2 regions of the Paenibacillus sp. Marseille-P2973 genome follow, and region 1 is predicted to be linked to the other one. Evidence: predicted binding sites of a transcription regulator. Region 1 holds the regulator's gene; the other holds the start of a gene.
What was found. Region 1 encodes Rex, which represses fermentation and respiration genes when NADH is low (regulators of the CRP and FNR family bind a similar motif). Its sites were predicted from a motif close to TTGTGAAATATTTCACAA; they were not measured.
Positions count from the first base shown of each region.

Region 2: KB559_RS16175 (cytochrome ubiquinol oxidase subunit I) is a predicted target of Rex. The motif match lies at 3,071-3,088, and genes of this name have one in related genera.

Region 1 covers NZ_JAGQEH010000002.1:578,332-584,256, forward strand. The annotation lists gene KB559_RS06220 (cell wall elongation regulator TseB-like domain-containing protein) at 1-403, opposite strand, end outside; gene KB559_RS06225 (amidohydrolase) at 465-1,766, opposite strand; gene KB559_RS06230 (redox-sensing transcriptional repressor Rex) at 1,744-2,406, opposite strand; gene dinG (ATP-dependent DNA helicase DinG) at 2,444-5,302, opposite strand; gene KB559_RS06240 (tetratricopeptide repeat protein) at 5,490-5,925, opposite strand, start outside.
Region 2 covers NZ_JAGQEH010000008.1:3,653-9,577, reverse strand. The annotation lists gene KB559_RS16190 (ABC transporter ATP-binding protein) at 46-861, shown strand; gene KB559_RS16185 (hypothetical protein) at 865-2,520, shown strand; gene KB559_RS16180 (nitrous oxide-stimulated promoter family protein) at 2,608-2,982, shown strand; gene KB559_RS16175 (cytochrome ubiquinol oxidase subunit I) at 3,186-4,589, shown strand; gene cydB (cytochrome d ubiquinol oxidase subunit II) at 4,579-5,592, shown strand; gene cydD (thiol reductant ABC exporter subunit CydD) at 5,592-5,925, shown strand, end outside.

The sequences.
Region 1 (5,925 bases):
CCTTATAAAATAGCTGCCACACCAATTCATTGTTGTAGATACCCGGCATAAGCCGCACGACTTCAATACCGGGATATTGATCATGTATGATTGTACGGACTTGGCTTTCCGATACGCCCTCGGACAGCGGCTTTACTTCAGCCTGCCCGCCCTCCGGCAGCCAGACCATGATCTCTTGTCCGTCTGCATCCTTGCCTTCCACTACCCAGCATACTTTGTCCCAGACCGATTTCCACACTTTTTCGGCTTCGGTCAGTCCGGTTTCCTGTCTGGCCCGTTGAACGGCTTCATTCTCTCCTTGCCATATATCCTCGTGGACATACAGATAAAAGCGGTGAAGGCCAATGAGCACCAGCACCAAAATCACAATGGAGAGCAGGATCCATTTGGTTCTGTTCTTCAACCTACTCTTCCTTTCCCCGATGCCGGCTTATTCCGGTTTCTCTTTCATACCCTGCGGCATGTTATCGGCCTAACAGGCCCTCAAAGGCAGCCTGGGCTTCAAACCGGACCTTCTCCTCGTCAAGTGTCAGACAAGCTCCGTGCTTAACTACCTGCTTACCGTTCACCCAAACATGCTCGACATCCTTCGAACCCGCCGAGTAAACGGCATGGGAAATATAATCCGTCCGTGGCAAGAAATGGGCTTGCTCTGTATTCAGCGCGATGAAGTCCGCCTTCATGCCCGCGGCCAGCCTGCCCGTGTCTTGAAGGAAGAGCGATTTCGCACCGTATTCCGTACCCATTCTGAGCGCTTCCGCGGCCGGAACCGCGGTCGGGTCGCCCGAGACTCCTTTGTGAATAAGAGCTGCCAGGCGGATTTCCTCGAACATATCTAGGTTATTATTGCTTGCTGGTCCGTCTGTGCCCAATGATACGGTTACGCCCGCTTTAAGCAGGTCCGGTACGCGGGCAACTCCACTTGCCAGTTTGAGATTGCTGCCCGGGTTATGGGAAACGGCCACATTGTGCGCCGCCAAAATTTCGATCTCCTCATCCGTCAAATGCACAGCATGTGCCAAAAGTGCCGGACGGCTGAACAATCCCAGGTTTAACAAATGCTGAACCGGACGCAATCCGTAATCCGCTACGTTCTGCTCGACCTCGGCCCGTGTTTCCGACATATGCGTATGCAGCGGCAGATTCAGGTCATGTGCCGCCTGAACGATCTTCTCGATATAATCCGGCGGACAGGTATAAGGCGAGTGCGGCGACATCATCGTCGTAATCCGCCCGTCCGCTTTACCATGCCAATTACGGGCAAAAGCCACCGCCTCATCCAGCTTATGCTGCTGAACGTCAGGCGGGCATAGCCCGATGACTCCGCGCGTCAGTACCGCCCGGATCCCCGATTGCTCGACAACGGAAGCCACTTGGTCCATGTGATCGTACATATCCAGGAAGGTCGTTGTTCCGCCTTTCAGCATTTCCAGAACGGACAATGCTGTGCCGCGGTAGACATCCTCCCCGGTAAATTTAGCTTCCATCGGCCACATTTTTTCCTGCAGCCAGGTTTGAAGCACCATGTCATCCCCATAACCGCGAAGCAAAGACATGGCGGCATGACCATGGGTATTGACGAGTCCCGGCAAGAAGAGCAGGCCTTTACCGTCGAAGGTTTCGGCGCCCTCCACGCCTTCTTCCGGGCGCTGTTCGCCTATATAAGTAATCGTGCTGCCTTCTACCAGCATATATCCGCGAATGACCGGCTTCTCCCGGTCCGGCACGGCGAAGGTTCCGTCTTTAATCAACCATTTCCGATTCATGTTCCGAATGTTCCTTTCCTCCGTTCAAATAATAAGCAAGACTCATCAAGTCGGTTGTGAAATCGGCCGCATGCACCCGCACCTCAGAAGGCACCTTAAGGATCGTGGGCGCAAAATTCAAGATAGCCCCAATTCCAGCGGCCACAAGCTGGTCGGCTACTCGCTGGGCTTCCGGTGCGGGAACCGTAATAATTCCGATCCGGATCTGATTGCCTCTTACCGTATCCACCAGATCTTCGATCGGTTGAATCGTGATATTGTTGATCTGGGTACCGATTTTACCAGGGGATGCGTCGAATACGGCGACGATTTTCATATTGTCCTTCAAATAAGCGTTGTAATTCGACAATGCTTGTCCGAGATTACCGGCTCCGATCAAAGCCACGTTGATCTGCTGGTCCAAGTTCAGAATCTGGCGGATTTTCTCGATCAGATAGGAGACGTCATATCCGATCCCCTTCCGGCCAAAGTCGCCGAAATAAGCTAGGTCCTTACGGATTTGCGCCGGATTGAGATCCAGCTTTTGTCCAAGCTCCTGAGAAGAAACCGTCGGGACCTCCCGGCGGCTCAGTTCATTAAGAAAACGTAAATACACCGGCAATCTGCGTACTACGGCGTCAGAAATTTTTTCCGATTTCATTTGGTTATCCCCCTAATAGGCGCGATTTGAAGAACGTTTATTGTTCCTCTGCGTTCAGCCATTCCGAAATTCGCGGAACCATCTGCCCGAGCGGCATATGCTCCATTTTCGGTCCGGGCAAAGAATATAAAAAGTATTTCCCGTAGTAAGATTCCAAGATGCGTGTATCGTAAACAACCACGATCCCGCGGTCCTGCGAAGACCGGACCAGACGTCCGAAGCCCTGCTTGAACCGAATGACGGCTTGCGGAACGGACAGCTTCATGAACGGGTTCTTCTTCTGCTGCTGCAGCCGTTCGCTCTTTGCCTCCACAAGCGGGTGGTTGGGCGGCTGAAAAGGCAGACGGACGATAGCGAGACTCGTCAAAGCTTCCCCCGGAATGTCCACGCCTTCCCAGAAGCTGCTCGTTCCGAGCAGCACCGAAGCATGTTGTCCCTGGAAGCGACGGGTCAGCTTGGTCCGGCTTCCGCTATCCATTCCCTGCCCGATCACGGTAATTCCTTGTCCGGCCAGCTGCTCCTTCAAAGGATCATATACCTGCCTCAGCATCCGGTACGATGTAAACAGGACCATCATACGGCCCTTCGTTACCACCGCTGTGTCGGCAAGGGACTGAACCAGAGTAGCCACGAAATGATCGTCGCCTACACTTCCCTTTACGCTTGGAAAGTCCCGCGGAATGACCAGCAGCGCCTGTTCCCGGTAATTGAACGGGGAAGGCAGCATCGAAGTAATCAGTCTGTCCTCCGCCGCGGCTTCGGTTAATCCAAGCTGATCTATCATATACTGGAACGATTTGTCGACCGACAACGTAGCCGAGGTCATGACTACACTTTTCTTTTTGTCGAAGAAATAACCCTTCAATTGCGCGCTCACGTCGATCGGAACCGCGAAAATTTGCAGGGACCGGCTACGGTAATTACCGTTTCCTTCTATCCAGTATACCGTATTCTCGTCCTCCAGCTTAATAAAAAATCGCAGCGCGTCGCGTTCGGTTCCGAGATCCTTCAAGAGTCCGCTAATATCGGTGATCAGGCTCTCATAGCCGTAATCATGGTCGTCTTCCTTAAGCTCGTTGATCATCCGCTCGCCTTTGCGGAGAACGTCGCCCATAGCCACAAAAATTTGATTCTCCAGCGCGGTAAGCGTATCCCACGCCTTCGGTTTCTTTTGCGGCAGCAAGCGCAGCACAAACTGTCCAGGATCCCCTGGCGCTGCATCGCTGCGTTCAGGCATCAGCGTAAACATCAGCTCGGCCAGCCGATCCCAGTTCTCCTTCACATCCACAAGGGTCGGGTACAATCCGTCAATAACCGAACACCATTCCGCAGATTTCTCACTTCCCGATTGCTGCAGCATACTGCGCAGATTCGGGAATTGTCCGGTTTTACTATCCTTAAACAGCCGGGTGAGCGTATGGACAACGGTAAAATACTTCATTTGAAGTCCCAAATGCTTGCCTGCCACTTCTTCCAAATGATGCGCTTCGTCAATTACCAGACGTTCGTATCCAGGCAGCAGCTGGTGGCCGGCTTGAATATCGGTGAACAGCTTGGAATGGTTCGTAATGACCACATCGGCAACACCCGCTTCATGCTTGGCCTTGTGATAGTAACATTTGCGGAACCACGGGCAAGAGCGGCCAAGGCACGAGTCCGATTCACTCGCCACCGTTTCCCAAAAATCTCCACCGCGGTTTCCAAGGTTCAGCTCCTCGTCGTCGCCCGTCTCCGTATGGGCCAGCCATACGATCATCTGGGCGGCCGTCATCACCTCTTCTTTAGGTGTCGCAAAGTCTCTTCTATTAATTTTATGTTCAAATTTGCGCAAACACAAATAATGCTGTCTTCCCTTGAATACAGCTGCGCTGAACGGAAAAGGCACGACCTCCGTCAACAGGGGCACATCCCTTTCCCTCAGCTGCTCCTGGAGGTTGATCGTATGCGTGCTGACCATTACCTTCTCATCATTCTTCACGCTGTGGTAAATAGCCGGAAGCAAATATCCGAGCGATTTACCCGTTCCGGTCCCCGCCTCGATCAGCAAGTGCTTATCTTCGTCAAAAGCCTGGGTCACCTCGTTCAGCATCAGGTTCTGTGCTTCGCGCTCCTCATAATCGGGCAGCTTGGCGCGCAGCTTCTCCCGGACCTGCTCCATGAATTGCTCAAAGGAAACATCGCGAAGCGGATTGCCAAGCATGGAGTTTCTGGCAGGCTCGATGTCCATCCAGTCCTCCACCTGCAGCGCAAACTGCCGGTAATACGTATAACCGTCAGGGCTCTGATCGGCCTCCCGTTCTTTTTCCTGAAGCATGGCATCAAAAAACCAGCCCAGATCGCTGTCTTCTCCGGCAAAAAGGTCTGACAACCTTTGCAAGACAATCAGCGGCAAATCGGCCAGTTCCTCGAGACATTTCAAGAAAATGAGCGCGGTCGCCAAAGCATCGCTATCCGCCTGGTGGGGCCGGTCATGCTCAACCCCGAACTCGGATGCGACCATTCCCAACTGATAAGTGGTCAACGAAGGGAAAAATATTTTCAAAAAATCCATCGTATCGAGAATGCGTCCCGTAAAAGGCAGATACCCGGTTTTATCGAGCGCACTCTGCAAATAATTAAAGTCGAAGGCGACGTTATGTCCCACAAGAACGGCGTCGTCAAGTAGCGGCACCATTTCCATCATGACTTCGTCCAGATCCGGCGCATCCTTGACATCGTCTTCCGAAATTCCCGTAAGTCCCGTAATAAAGGGAGGTATGGGTATTCCCGGCTTCACATAGGAACTATAGACCCGGGATACTTTCAAATCTTCATCTATAATGGCAAGCCCTGCTTGAATAATTTCATCAGAGGACTGGTTCCCCGTCGTTTCAAAATCGAGTACGGCATATTTCATGAGTTCCAAAGTCCCTTTCGTTCCAGTCTCTTTTACAGCATAACAGAAGTAAGCCGTTTTGAAAATTCCGGTGTAGACGGTATCCCCGGCAATGCGGACACAATAAAGAGCGATGCTCCCCCATTGAAAGGGGACATGCACCGCTCTTCTGAATCATGGCTTTTGTAACTCAGGTGACCGGATTACATTACAGCAGCGACGTCAATTCGTTTCCGTACTGGAGCTTCCCGGAGCTCTTCATACAGGCTTCCAGATTGGCCAAAGGCTCGGGCAGCGAAGGATCATGATAATGGGCCAAAGTAAAATATTCCTTCGCTTTCGTGCGCACGCCTTGCCGGGCTTCAATGCAGCCGAGCGCGTTATAAATAATCGAACGAAGTCGTTTACTTCCGGAACCATCCAGCACTTTCCAGAAATGAGCAACCGCTTCTCCAAACTGTTCCAGATGCATATGGCACATCGCCAAATAGGTTCGAACCACCGTGCTTTCTGGATAGGTTTCCAAAGAAATCTCAAACTGAGGCAATGCCTGGGAAAACATTAAAAGTTTATAATACCCTTGTCCTTTAATAAAAGCAGCGCAATTCATTTCGGGAAGCTGGGCGCTTTTTCCGCTGTCCGGA
Region 2 (5,925 bases), on a different contig from region 1:
GGGACCTCCTGTTAAGAGAAGATTCAAAACGGAAAGGGTGGGAATATGATCTCGAACAACTCGAACAAATCGAACAAATCGACTGACAGTCCTGTTATCACCGTTAGAGATTTAAGAATGAGATTTTCGGACAGATACGTCTTGAACGGCATCGATCTGGATGTGAACCCCGGTCAAATTATCGGATACATCGGCCCTAACGGGGCAGGCAAGAGTACGACCGTTAAAATTATGCTTGGCCTGGTGGAAGGCTATACCGGCGAAGTCCGGGTTTTCGGCGAAAGCCCGAGCGACGGGGGCGTGGATTACAAGAAGCGCATCGGCTATGTGCCGGAGGTTGCAGAAGTGTACGATACGTTGACGGCACGAGAATATTTAACGTTTATAGGCGAGCTGTACGGCCTGAAGCCAGCGGATGCGGAGAGCAAAGCGAGGCGACTGTTGGAGATGTTCGGGTTGAAGGATGTGTTTAACGTCCGGATCGCTACCTTTTCCAAAGGAATGAAACAGAAGGTGCTGATTATTTCCAGCCTCCTGCATAATCCGGATATTCTGTTTCTGGATGAGCCGTTAAGCGGCCTGGATGCCAACAGCGTGATGGTGGTGAAGGAAATTCTCGCCCTGCTGGCTGCCCAAGGGAAAACGATCTTTTATTCGTCTCACATCATGGACGTCGTGGAAAAGATCAGCGATCGCATCATTCTGTTGGACGGAGGGCGCATTGTGGCGGACGGCAGCTTTGAAGAGCTGAAGGGACAGAGCCAAGAGGGGTCGCTGGAGCAGATTTTTAATCAGTTGACCGGATTTAACGAGCATCAAGAGATCGCGGAGCAATTTGTGGCGATCGTGCAAGAGGTGTAGCCGATGAAAGAGATGAGAACGTTATGGGTGCTGGACCGGTTCAAAGGCGTCTTCGGAAAATTTGGAGTAGATTACCCCGTGATGCGCCGCATTCTCCAAATCAAGCTGACGATGGACGGTAGAAGAGTGCCCACTATTATCGGCAAGGCCAGGAACAAAGATCAGGCTGACCGCGGAAAGATAAACGGAACGGAGAAAAACCAGTTTTTCAGCTCTTTGTGGCTGTATCTGATTTTCGGTGCGTTCAGCTCCATGTTTGTGGGGCTCGGCGACAACTTTATTTTTCAGATGAGCCTGATTTTCGGCATATTCATGTTTATGATCATGACCTCACTGATTTCAGATTTCTCATCCGTGCTGCTGGATATCCGGGACCGGAACATTTTGTCCACGAAGCCGGTGAACCGCAGAACGATTGCGATGGCCAAGATGCTGCATATCTGCTTCTATATGTTTTTCCTGACAGGGGCAATTGCGATCGTTCCGCTGGGTGTAGGACTCGTCCGGCATGGAATAGGATTCTTTCTGCTGTTCGTGGCCGAGTTAATTTTGATGGACCTCTTAATCGTCGTGATTACGGCGTTGATTTACCTGGCTGTGCTTAAATTTTTTGATGGCGAGAAGCTGAAGGACTTCATCAACTATGTGCAAATCGGACTCACCATCGTTATCGCGCTGGGGTATCAGTTGCTTATCAGGCTCTTCGACTTTGTTGATTTGCAGCAAGCGGTGTTTCAGCCGAAATGGTGGCAATTTGTCATCGTCCCGGTTTGGTTCGGCGCGCCGTTTGAGACACTGCTGCACGGAGACAACAGTATATCGTACCTTTTGTTTTCGCTGCTGGCTTTATGCGTGCCGATCCTGACATTTCTGTTGTACATTAAACTGATGCCGTCGCTGGAAAGGAATTTGCAAAAGCTTGCTGACCCGGGGAGCCGTAAAAAGGAAGGCGCCGGAAAATGGCTGAAATCCATTTCACATTTGCTAGGCTCAAGTCCGCAAGAAGAGGTATTTTTCAGATTTGCCTGGACGATGATGGGGAATGAACGGGAATTTAAGCTTAAAGTGTACCCCTCTATCGGCTTCTCGCTGATCTTCCCTTTCATCTTTTTGTTTACGAGCGGCAGGGAACGCGGATTATCCGGATTACCGGGGACGAAGCTGCATCTGTTCATTTACTTTTGCGCCCTGTTGGTTCCGAACGTCATATTGATGCTGAAATATTCGCGCAGCTACAAGGCGGCATGGATTTACCGGGTTCTGCCGATCGGCGATCGCGTTCCGGTATACCGGGGAACCCTGATGGCGGCTGTGGTCCGGCTCATTTTGCCTCTGTATGCGGTAGAGGCCGTCGTGTTTGTCATCCTTTTCGGGGCCGAAATTGTACCCGATTTGATTGTGGCCGGCCTCGCTATCTTAGCCTATTCCGTGCTTAGTTTTGCTTATCTGAGCAAGGCGCTGCCATTCTCCGAACGGTTGGAAACAGCGCAGCAGGGTGAAGGTATGCGCATGATTCCGCTGATGCTGCTTCTGGGGGGCTTCGCTCTGGTGCATTATGCGGCGACTTTGGTCAGCTTTGGCGTATATGTATATGCAGCGTTGCTGCTTGCGGCCAACTGGGTTTTATGGCAAAGAGCATTTTCCGTTAAATTGCCGTGAGGGAGCCCGTGCAACACAAATTAGGATTTTTTACGAAAAAGGCAGAGGTTATCCCACAAATTCACATTACTTAAGCGGGGGTTGGAAATGGACACATTGACTAAAGGCTCGGGGCAGGAACGACGCCAGGCCGGGCCTAGAATCAGCCGGGAGAAGGCAACCGTCGGGCATATGATTTTGATTTTTTGCAAAGGAAAGCACAGAGAGGTTACGAAGGAAGGCGGTTTATGCCAAGATTGCCGCGAGCTGCACCGTTATGCGATGAACCGGCTGACTTACTGCCGTTTCGGGGAAGAGAAGTCCACCTGTGTGGACTGTCCGGTTCATTGCTATGCTCCGGATCCCCGAGAAATGATTAAGGAAGTAATGCGCTATTCCGGTCCCCGCATGCTGTGGTCCCACCCCGTGCTGACGATCCGGCACATGCTGGACGGACGGAAATCCAAAGCAGTGACTAGCTGACACATTTTTTTCACAACCCTACAAATAAGAAGCAAAGTCGCGCCAGCACTGGGCTTTTAGGACTTTGTTCACTAATGTGACATCTATCATGTGATTCTTGTCACAAAATTATTACTTTTTACCCGTCTATCTTCATAATTCCGTGATAGAATTCACATTAGTTAAGAATTAATCTTGTTTGAAGAAAGTAGGGAAGAAAAATTATGGATCCGTTAGTGCTTGCGAGACTTCAATTTGCGGCGACGACGATTTTTCACTTCTTCTTCGTGCCTTTGTCCATCGGTCTGGTTCTTCTGATCGCCATCATGGAAACGATGTATGTCGTCAAAGGCAAAGAGGAATACAAGAAGATGGCAAAGTTCTGGGGCAAGCTATTCCTCATTAACTTTGCGGTGGGCGTCGTCACGGGGATTATTCAAGAATTCCAGTTCGGCATGAACTGGTCGGACTATTCACGGTTTGTAGGCGACGTTTTCGGAGCGCCTCTGGCGGTGGAAGCCCTGTTTGCTTTCTTTATGGAGTCTACTTTTATCGGATTGTGGATCTTCGGTTGGGACCGCTTGTCCAAAAAAGTCCATTTGCTCTGCATTTGGCTGGTAGCGCTCGGAACGACCATGTCGGCGTTCTGGATTCTGGCCGCCAACTCGTTCATGCAAAGACCGGTTGGCTTCGAGATCAACAACGGACGCGCAGAAATGAATGATTTCTTCGCCTTGATCGGCAACGGCCAGTTGTGGGTAGAATTTCCGCATACCGTGCTCGGTGCATTCGCCACCGGCGCGTTTATGATTACCGGCATCAGTGCCTATAAATTGTTGCGTAAGCAGGATGTTCAATTTTTCAAAAAGTCGTTCACGATTGCGGTCATTGTCGGCCTGGTGGCTTCTTTCTCCACCGCGTTGTTCGGGCACCAGCAGGCGCAATATCTGGTAGAAACGCAACCGATGAAAATGGCGGCTTCCGAAGGCTTGTGGGGCAAGAGCGGCGACCCTGCACCTTGGACGGTTTATGCACATATCGATTCTGAAAATGAAAAGAACAATTTTGAAATCAAGATTCCTTATCTGCTCAGCTTCTTGTCGTACAGTTCGTTCTCGGGCGAAGTCAAAGGCATGCATCAGCTGCAGGCGGAGTATGAACAAACTTATGGTCCCGGGGACTATATTCCTCCGGTACGCACGACCTTCTGGAGCTTCCGGATTATGATTGCCGCCGGATGTCTGATGATTGTGCTTGGGATGTACGGCGCCTATCTGGCATGGCGCAAAAAACTGGAGCAGCCGAATAAATTTTTCTACCGTTGCATGCTTTGGGCGATCTCGCTTCCGTTTATCGCCAATACGGCGGGCTGGGTTATGACAGAATTCGGGCGTCAGCCTTGGACGGTATTCGGATTGATGCAAACGAAAGACAGCATTTCGCCAAGCGTTACATCGGGGCAGCTGCTGTTCTCCCTGATTGCTTATTGCTTAATTTACACTGCATTGGCTATCGTGATGGTTTACCTGTTCGTGAAAACAATCAAGAAGGGTCCGAACGCCATAGCCGCTTCTGATGACCATTCGTCAGATCCATTCTCGAAGGAGGGATACCACCATGTCTCTTAATGAACTCTGGTTTGTGTTAGTGGCCGTATTGTTCATCGGTTTCTTCTTCCTTGAAGGATTTGACTTCGGGGTCGGAATGAGTACCCGTTTTCTCGCCAAGAATGATATGGAGCGCCGCGTCCTGATTAACTCGATCGGTCCGTTCTGGGACGCTAACGAGGTGTGGCTGCTGACCGCCGGGGGTGCGATGTTCGCGGCATTCCCGAACTGGTACGCCACCATGTTCAGCGGATACTATACTCCGCTCGTAGTTCTTCTGCTTGCCTTAATTGCGCGCGGGGTAGCGTTTGAATTCCGCGGAAAAGTCGACAATGGAAAGTGGAAGGGAACGTGGGATGTCGCTATTTTCCTCGGCAGCCTGCTGCCTCCGTTCCTGCTCGGCGTCGTTTTCTCCGGCCTGCTTAAGGGCTTGCCGATTGACGGCGACATGGAAATGAAGGCTGGACTGTTCGATATGGTTAATATATATACATTAGTAGGCGGTATTACCGTAGTTGTGCTTTGCCTGGTGCATGGCCTCATGTTCACCTCGCTGCGCACGACCGGAGATTTACGGGATCGCGCCCGGAAGCTGGCACATAAGCTGCTGATTCCGCTGGCCGCCTTGTTCGTCATCTTTGCTGTCATGACTTACTTCCAGACGGATGTATTCGAAGTTCGAGCTTTGCCTCTCGGTTTGATGGCCGTAGTGGGTCTGGTCTGCTTCCTGCTTGCGGGAATGTTCATGACCAAGCGCAAAGACGGGTGGGCATTCGGCATGACGGGCGCTCTGACCGTGCTTTCGATCTCGGGCGTATTCGTCGGGTTGTTCCCTCGGGTGATGGTCAGCTCGATTAGTGAGGCATTTTCGCTTACGATTCATAACGCGGCCTCCGGTCATTACTCGTTGAAGGTTATGACGATCGTTGCTTTGACACTGCTGCCGTTCGTACTGGGATATCAGATCTGGAGCTACTTTGTTTTCCATAAACGTGTTCACGAAAAGGAGCATTTGGAGTACTAATGGGCCAGGGACTAATGAAATACAAAGGGATCAAGCCGGTAATGGCCGTTATGGCGGGCTTGACCCTGATTCAAACAATAGCAATTATATTGCAGGCTAAATGGCTGGCGGAGGTCATCTCCGCCCTGTTTGCCGGCGCTAAGCTGCAGGAACAGGCCGGTGGAATCGGCATGTTCCTGCTTGCTTTTATGGTCCGGCAGGGATGTGGAGTGCTGATGCAGAAGACGGCCTACCGGTTTGCCGAGCAGACCGGGCAATCCCTGCGGAAGCAAGTGCTGTCCAAGCTGTTTGAACTTGGGCCCCGGTTTGCCGGGCAGGAAGGTACGGGCAATC